DNA from 2 places in the Shinella sedimenti genome. Region 1 is predicted to be linked to the other one. Evidence: predicted binding sites of a transcription regulator. Region 1 holds the regulator's gene; the other holds the start of a gene.
What was found. Region 1 encodes HrcA, which represses chaperone genes, less so after heat shock. Its sites were predicted from a motif close to GTTAGCACTCNCNNNNNGNGAGTGCTAAC; they were not measured.
Positions count from the first base shown of each region.

Region 2: the regulator HrcA is predicted to act here: its motif matches at 2,025-2,053, upstream of groES (co-chaperone GroES).

Region 1 is NZ_JAKVIN010000003.1:178,314-182,728, forward strand. It holds gene hemW (radical SAM family heme chaperone HemW) at 1-198, opposite strand, end outside; gene rdgB (RdgB/HAM1 family non-canonical purine NTP pyrophosphatase) at 206-850, opposite strand; gene MKI86_RS08245 (VOC family protein) at 860-1,276, opposite strand; gene rph (ribonuclease PH) at 1,290-2,006, opposite strand; gene hrcA (heat-inducible transcriptional repressor HrcA) at 2,155-3,234, shown strand; gene grpE (nucleotide exchange factor GrpE) at 3,326-3,943, shown strand; gene ptsN (PTS IIA-like nitrogen regulatory protein PtsN) at 4,023-4,415, opposite strand, start outside.
Region 2 is NZ_JAKVIN010000009.1:186,675-191,089, reverse strand. It holds gene groL (chaperonin GroEL) at 1-1,617, opposite strand, end outside; gene groES (co-chaperone GroES) at 1,671-1,967, opposite strand; gene MKI86_RS20730 (TIGR01459 family HAD-type hydrolase) at 2,286-3,134, shown strand; gene MKI86_RS20725 (bifunctional riboflavin kinase/FAD synthetase) at 3,154-4,134, shown strand; gene MKI86_RS20720 (hypothetical protein) at 4,076-4,415, shown strand, end outside.

The DNA of each region.
Region 1 (4,415 bases):
GCGGCGCATCGTCGCCATTTCCTTCAGGAAGGCCTGCACGAAACGCGGCTGGTCGACCGGCTGGTGTCGGACGTGGCTGTTGAAGTCGCAATAGGGGCATTTGGCGGCACAGAACGGCCAGTGCACATACACGCCGAAGCCGGGATCGGAGAGATCCGTCAGGATGCTCGGCCGCATGTCGAAGGGCACTGCCGTCATGTGTCGTTTACGCCTTCAGGCAGGTTTCGACGAAGATCGTGAAGGCGCGGGCGCGATGCGACAACGCAGCCGCGTCGCCCGGCTTCCAGCCGTGCTTGTCCTCGGCGCTCATCTCGCCGAACGTCGTCTCATAGCCTTCCGGCTGGAATATGGGGTCGTAGCCAAAGCCGCTGGTACCACGCGGCGGCCACACGACATGCCCCTCGACTTCGCCGCGGAAGAGTTCGGTATGACCGTCCGGCCAGGCGAGGCAGAGCACGGAGACGAAGCGCGCGGTGCGGTCCTTGGCCTCCGTTGCGCCCTTCTCGGCAAGCGCCTTCTCGACCTTTTCCATGGCCATGGCGAAGTCGCGCGTGCCGGTCGCCGTTTCCGCCCAGTTTGCGGTGTAGACGCCGGGTGCGCCATCAAGGGCATCGATGACGATGCCGGAATCGTCCGAAAGCGCGGGCAGGCCGGATGCCTTTGCCGAGGCGAGCGCCTTGATGGTGGCGTTCTCCTCGAAGGTCGTGCCGGTTTCATCGGGCTCTTCGAAGTTCAGTTCGGCGGCGGATTTCGCCGAGAAGCCGAAGGGACCGATCAGGTCCTCGATCTCGCGGATCTTACCTGCATTGTGACTGGCGACGACGATCGTCTTGGTATCGAGCTTGCGCATGAGGTTTCCCTAGGCGATGTTCCACAGGCCGGGTTCGGCACATTCGAGGCTGTTGCCGGCGGGGTCACGGAAATAGATGGAGCGGGCGCCGTTCGGCCAATGAAAATCCGCTTCGATAGTGATGCCGGCTTCTACGAGCTTTTGCACCCAGAAATCAAGCTCCCGGCCGGGAACGCGAAAGCAGACATGGCCGGGACCCCGCGCGCCGTGCACCGGCACGGGGAAGGCATGGGGCGGCGGTGGTTCGATGGTCTCCTGCGGATTGAAGATCAGGAGAACGCCGGGGCCGCAGCGGAAGAAGACGTGGCGGTTTGCCTGCCGCGTTATCTTCTGTAGTCCGAGCAACTCGCCGTAGAAGGCTTCCGCCGCGTCGAGGTCGTCCGCATAGAGCGCGGTTTCGAGAATACCTTCGAGCGCGGCGGCCATGGGCAAATCCCTCTCAGGCGATGGCCTGCTTCTGCATCTCGACGAGTTCGGCAATGCCGTTGCGGGCGAGCAGCATCAGCGAGGCGAATTCCTCCTCGGTGAACGGCTTGCCCTCGGCGGTGCCCTGGATCTCGACGATGCCGCCCGAACCGGTCATGACGAAGTTCGCGTCGGTTTCGGCGGCGGAATCTTCGAGGTAATCGAGGTCAATCACCGACTGGGCGGCGAAGATGCCGCAGGAGATGGCCGCAACGTGATCCTTCAACACCTTGTCGGTCTTGATCATGCTGCGGGCTTCCATCCACTTCAGGCAGTCGTGCAGGGCCACCCAGGCGCCGGTGATGGAGGCGGTGCGGGTGCCGCCATCGGCCTGGATGACGTCGCAGTCGATGGTGATCTGGCGTTCGCCGAGCGCTTCGAGGTCGACGATGGCGCGCAGCGACCGGCCGATAAGGCGCTGGATTTCCTGCGTGCGGCCTCCCTGCTTGCCGGCAGCGGCTTCGCGCCGCATGCGGTCGCCGGTCGCGCGGGGCAGCATGCCGTATTCGGCGGTCACCCAGCCCTTGCCGCTGTTGCGCAGCCACGGCGGCGTCTTGTCCTCAAGGCTTGCAGTGACCAGAACATGCGTGTCGCCGAACTTGACGAGACAGGACCCTTCGGCATGCTTGGAAACGTTGCGCTCGAAAGAAACCTTGCGCATCTGATCGGTTTTTCTGCCGGACGGCCGCATTGCGAACTCCTTATTGGTATGGTGGGAGTGCTTTAGACCGTTTCGCCGGGCGAGGGAATGCCGGTGCGGCAACTGGTTGGAAAATCCGTTTTGCGCTGCCCTTGGAAATCACTATATTCCGGTGGAGTAACAGGGTTGCAGACAGACGATGGTTTTGAGATCTCCGGGTCCTGACGTTCAGGCGGCACTGGACGAGCGTTCAGGGGAAGTCTTCCGCCGCATCGTGGAAAGCTATCTGGAAAGCGGCGAGCCGCTGGGGTCGCGAAATCTTTCCCGCATCCTGCCCATGTCGCTCTCGCCGGCCTCCGTGCGCAATGTGATGAGCGATCTGGAAGAGCTCGGTCTCATCTATTCCCCCCATATCAGCGCCGGACGGCTGCCCACGCAGCTTGGTCTTCGCTTTTTCGTCGATGCCTTTATGCAGGTCGGCAACATCTCGGCGGAGGACCGCGCCTCCATCGAGCGGCATGTACGCCCGCATGGCCAGAAGCACGGCGCGGTCGAGACCATGATGAGCGAGGCGAGCCAGGCGCTGTCAGGCATGTCGCGCGGTGCGGGCCTTGTCATCACCACGAAGAACGACGCCGTCCTCAAGCATGTCGAGTTCATCCGCCTGGAACCGACCAAGGCGCTGGTCGTGCTTGTCGGCGATCACGACCAGGTGGAAAACCGCATTATCGAACTGCCGGCGGGTGTCACCAGTTCGCAGCTCACCGAGGCCGCCAATTTCCTCAACGCGCATCTGGCTGGCAACACGCTGCTGGAAGCGCGCTCGCAGCTCGAGCGGCTGCGCGGCGAGATCAGCCGCGAGCTCGACCGGTTGTCGCAGGATCTCGTGGAGCGCGGCCTCGCCGTCTGGTCGGGCGACTTCGAGGAAAGCAAGGCGACGCGGCTCATCGTGCGCGGCCGGGCCAATCTTCTGGAAGGGCTGGCCGGAGCTGATGATATCGATCGCCTGCGCCTGCTGTTCGACGACCTTGAGCGCAAGGACAGCCTGATCGAGTTGCTGAACCTCGCTGAGACCGGCCCGGGGGTCCGCATCTTCATCGGCTCGGAGAACAAGCTGTTCTCGCTTTCCGGCTCCTCGCTGATCGTTGCGCCCTATCGCGACGGCGACGACAAGATCGTCGGCGCCGTGGGCGTTATCGGTCCGACACGGCTGAATTATTCCCGTATTGTGCCCATGGTGGACTATACGGCCCAACTGATGTCGCGGCTTTCGCGCTGAGAGCCGCTATTCACCCCTTCAGCCCTTGATTTTTCGGGTCTAAACCTCGATATCGGGCCCAAACCCCAACAGTTGCAATTCGGAGTACGTCATGACCGACGAGAGCAAGAAACACGGACCTGACGAAGCGGTGGACAGCAATCTCGCCGCGGATGCAGCCGCAGAGGACGCGATCATCGAGGAGGAGGCCGTCGCCACGCCCGATCCGCTGGACGTTCTGCGCGCAGAAAATGCCGATCTTCGTGACAAATACCTGCGGCTCGCCGCCGAGATGGACAATCTGCGCCGTCGCACCGAACGCGATGTGAAGGATGCCAAGTCCTATTCCGTCGCCGGTTTCGCCCGCGACATGCTGGCGGTCTCCGACAATCTGCGCCGTGCGCTCGATGCCATCCCGGCCGATGCGCTGGAGAGCGATGCGAGCCTGAAGGCACTGGCCGAGGGCGTGGAAATGACCGAGCGTTCCATGCTCGGCGCCCTCGAGCGCCACGGCGTGCGCAAGCTCGATCCGATGGGCGAGAAGTTCGACCCGAACTTCCACCAGGCAATGTTCGAAGTGCCCAACCCCGATGTCGCCAACAATACGGTCGTTCAGGTCGTGCAGGCCGGCTTCACGATTGGCGAGCGCGTGTTGCGTCCGGCCATGGTCGGCGTGTCCAAGGGCGGCCCGAAGGCGCCGTCCGGCGAGGCGAATGCCGCGGACGCCTGATCGTCCGATAGGTTCGGCAGGACAAACAAAAACCGGCGGCCGCGAGGCCGCCGGTTTTTTCATGCAGAGATGAGCGGCCTCAGGCCGCGGACGCCTGTTCCTCGCTGAGGCAGGCATAAATGGCGCTTTCGTTGTCGGACGCACGCAACTTGGCGACCATCGCGGGATCGCGCAGCACGCGCGCGATGCGCGACAGGGCCTTGAGGTGATCTGCCCCGGCACCTTCCGGCGCCAGAAGCAGGAAGACGAGGTCGACCGGCTGGTCGTCGAGCGCCTCGAAGTCCACGGGGGTCTCGAGCCTCGCAAAGAGACCGATGATCTGGGTAAGCGCCCTCAATTTGCCGTGCGGGATGGCGATGCCATTGCCCACGCCGGTCGAACCGAGCCGTTCACGCTGAAGGATGACGTCGAAGATCTCGCGTTCCGGAATCCCGGTGATCTTGGCCGCTTTTGCCGCCAGCTCCTGAAGCAG
Region 2 (4,415 bases), on a different contig from region 1:
GCCGCCCATGCCGCCAGGCATGCCGGCCGGAGCGTCCTTCTTCGGCAGTTCGGCGATCATGGCTTCCGTCGTGATCAGCAGCGAGGCAACCGAAGCTGCGTTCTGCAGAGCCGTGCGGACAACCTTGACCGGATCGACGATGCCAAGCGCGATCAGGTCGCCGTATTCGCCGGTCTGGGCGTTGTAGCCGTAGTTGTCTTCGTTCTTCTCGAGGATCTTGCCGACGACGATGGAGGCTTCGTCACCTGCGTTGTCCGCGATCTGGCGAACCAGAGCCTGGAGGGCGCGGCGGATGATGTTGACGCCGGCTTCCTGGTCTGCGTTCTCACCCTTGACGGTGATTTTTGTGGAAGAACGGAGCAGGGCAACGCCACCGCCTGGTACGATGCCTTCCTGAACGGCAGCGCGCGTCGCGTTGAGGGCGTCGTCGATGCGGTCCTTCTTTTCCTTCACTTCGACTTCCGTCGAACCGCCGACGCGGATGACGGCAACGCCGCCAGCGAGCTTGGCAAGACGTTCCTGCAGCTTCTCGCGGTCGTAGTCGGAGGTGGTTTCTTCGATCTGGGCCTTGATCTGCGCAACGCGGCCTTCGATTTCAGCCTTCTGGCCGGCACCGTCGACGATCGTCGTGTTTTCCTTGGAGATCGAAACCTTCTTCGAACGGCCGAGCATGTCGAGCGTTACGTTTTCGAGCTTGATGCCGAGGTCTTCGGAGATGACCGTGCCGCCCGTCAGGATGGCGATGTCTTCCAGCATGGCCTTGCGGCGGTCGCCGAAGCCCGGAGCCTTGACGGCAGCGATCTTGAGGCCGCCACGCAGCTTGTTGACGACGAGCGTAGCAAGGGCTTCGCCTTCGACGTCTTCAGCGATGATGACCAGCGGCTTGCCGGTCTGGACGACAGCTTCGAGAACCGGGAGCATGGCCTGGAGGTTCGAAAGCTTCTTCTCGTGGAGGAGAATGTAAGCGTCTTCGAGATCGGCGACCATCTTTTCCGGGTTGGTCACGAAGTAGGGCGACAGGTAGCCGCGGTCGAACTGCATGCCTTCGACGACTTCGAGTTCGGTTTCGGCGGTCTTGGCTTCTTCAACCGTGATGACGCCTTCGTTGCCGACCTTCTGCATGGCTTCAGCAATGTCGAGACCGACCTGCTTGTCGCCGTTTGCGGAGATCGTGCCGACCTGGGCAACTTCTTCCGAGGTGTTGATCTTCTTGGCCTTGGCCTGGAGATCCTTGACGACTTCCGTGACGGCGAGATCGATACCGCGCTTGAGGTCCATCGGGTTCATGCCGGCAGCAACGGCCTTGTGGCCTTCGCGAACGATAGCCTGCGCAAGAACGGTTGCGGTCGTGGTGCCGTCGCCGGCGATGTCGTTGGTCTTGGAAGCGACTTCGCGAACGAGCTGGGCGCCCATGTTCTCGAACTTGTCGTCCAGTTCGATTTCCTTGGCGACGGAAACGCCGTCCTTGGTGATGCGCGGAGCGCCGAAGGACTTGTCGATGACGACGTTACGACCCTTCGGGCCAAGCGTTACCTTGACTGCGTCTGCGAGGATATCGACGCCGCGCAGCATCTTTTCGCGCGCGGTGCGGCCGAATTTGACTTCTTTGGCTGCCATTGTGAGGACTCCTGAGTAGATATCAGCGAATTGCGGAACGGGTTACCGGCTGATCAGCCGATGATGCCCATGATGTCGGCTTCCTTCATGATCAGAAGGTCTTCGCCGTCGAGCTTGACTTCGGTGCCCGACCACTTGCCGAACAGGACGCGGTCGCCAGCCTTGACATCCAGCGGAATAACCTTGCCGGACTCGTCACGAGCGCCGGTGCCGACAGCGACGATTTCGCCTTCCTGCGGCTTTTCCTTGGCGGTATCCGGAATGATGATGCCGCCCTTGGTCTTGGCTTCGGATTCGACGCGACGAACGACGACGCGGTCGTGAAGCGGGCGGAAGGTGGTGCTTGCCATTGTCTAATCCCTCGATCAAATGACATTGCGAACCCAGAGCGGGTCCGATGGATTATTGTTAGCACTCATCGTTGGAGAGTGCTAGCGGCTTCGAGATAAGGGGGGCTTTCTCTCGAGTCAAGAACTGCCTTCGGAAAATTCTTTACCGTTGGCGGTTGCCGCGGCCGGCAGATGGGAACGTCCTGCCACGCCATCAAGGCGGTCGTGTGAATTTTCGCAACTTTGCCTGTGGATGCGCCAAAATTGCAGGGAGAGGCTTGTTTTCTTGGCGTCGCTTTGCGATGTCACGCGGGCCTGATCTCGATACGGAACTCCCCCATGTCCCACCGCATCCAATCCATCCGCGACATCGCCGCGCACTACGACGTGATGCTCTGCGACGTCTGGGGCGTGTTGCACAACGGGGTAGAGGCCTTCTCCTATGCATCGGAAGCGCTCGCAGAAGCCCGTGCGGCCGGCATGACCGTCGTGCTCATCACCAATTCGCCGCGCCCCCATCCTGGCGTGAAGGTGCAGATCCGTGGGCTGGGCGTCGGTGACGACGCCTATGACCGCATCGTCACCTCCGGCGACGTCACCCGGGCGCTGATCGCCAACGGGCCCGAGAAGGTCTATTTCATCGGCGCCGAGAAGGACCTGCCGCTGCTCGATGGTCTCGACGTGGAACCGGTCGGCATGGACGAAGCCGGTATCGTCGTCTGCGCGGGCCTGCGCGAGGACGAGAAGGAAACCGTCGAGGACTACCGCGAGGAACTCACTGCACTCGCCGCCCGCAAGCTGCCTTTCATTTGCGCCAACCCGGACCTCGTCGTCGAGCGCGGCCACAGGCTCATCGCCTGCGCCGGTGCCCTCGCCAAGGTCTATGAGGAACTCGGCTGCACGACGGAGATCGCCGGCAAGCCGCACCGCCCGATCTACGACAAGGCGATCGCCGAGGCGCGCGACGTGCGCGGCGACTTCGATCTGTCGCGCGTCATCGCCGTCGGCGACGGCATGCCGACCGACGTGCGCGGGGCCGAGGCCTATGGCCTAGATGTGCTCTACATATCCGGCGGTATCCACGCCCAGCATTATGTCGAAGGCGGCCGCACCGACGAGGTGAAGCTCGCTGCCTTCCTGGATCAGGAACAGGCCCACCCGAAATGGTGGATGCCCCGGCTGCAGTGACGGGACGGAGACGGTCGTCATGACGGTATTTCACAGGAACGAGACGAAACAGCTGCTGCCGGAGCACCTGCGCGGCGGCGTCATCGCGATCGGCAATTTCGACGGCGTGCATCGTGGCCATCAGGCCGTGCTGCAAAGAGCGCTGGACATTGCCAAGAGCCGCGGCGTCCCCGCTCTGGTTCTGACCTTCGAGCCGCATCCGCGCACGATCTTCCGGCCGGATACGCCCGTCTTCCGGCTGACGCCTGCCCCCCTCAAAGCCCGTATCCTGGAAGGCATGGGCTTTTCCGCCGTCATCGAATACCCGTTCGACCGCACCTTCTCGGAAATGTCGGCGCATGATTTCATTGGCGCTGTCCTCCTCGAATGGCTGCACGCCTCGGAAGTCGTCACCGGCTTCGATTTCCATTTCGGCAAGGGCAGGGAAGGCGGCCCCGCCTTCCTGATGGCGGCCGGACAGGACAACGGTTTCGGCGTCACACTGGTCGATGCCTTCCGCGACGAGAACGCCTCGGTCATCTCCTCCAGCGTTATCCGGTCTCTGCTCGGCGAGGGCACGGTTACCGAAGCCGCCGGCCTGCTCGGCTATCGATATACGGTCGAGGCCGAGGTCATCGACGGCAAGAAGCTCGGCCGCACCCTTGGCTACCCCACCGCCAACATGGCGCTTCCGCCGGAAGTGGAACTGCGCAACGGTATCTATGCCGTGCGCTTCCGCCGTCCCGACGGCAGTCTGCATGACGGCGTCGCGAGCTTCGGCCGCCGCCCGACCGTCACGTCGAACGGTGCGCCGCTGCTCGAAACTTTCCTTTTCGATTTTTCCGGCGATCTCTACGGCGAAATCTCCGCCGTCTCCTTCTTCGGCCATCTGCGTGACGAACTGAAATTCGATGGTCTCGACGCGCTCGTCGTGCAGATGAAGCGCGACGAAGAGGAAGCGCGTGCGCTTCTTTCAGGCGTGCGACCGCTCGGCGAGATCGACCAGCGCCTCTGTTTCTGACGCGCGGAAGAGTGGCGAGCCCAGCCCCCTCTATCTCTTCCGCTCGCAGGGTTTTGCCGCATCCGGCGACACCGTTGTCAGCGTAGTGCCGCAGCAGCACGTCGTTGCCGTCTATGGCGGTGGCGGCACTTTTGAGGCCGAAGGACTTTCCCAAGCCTTCGGCGGGGCCGCAATCTTCAGAAACGATGCGACGGGCGCCATCTTCGCCGGTGTCTGTGGCACGCGCAACGCCTCGCGCTTCCGCCGCGAGATGCGGGAGCATATGGATGTCGTGCTCAGGC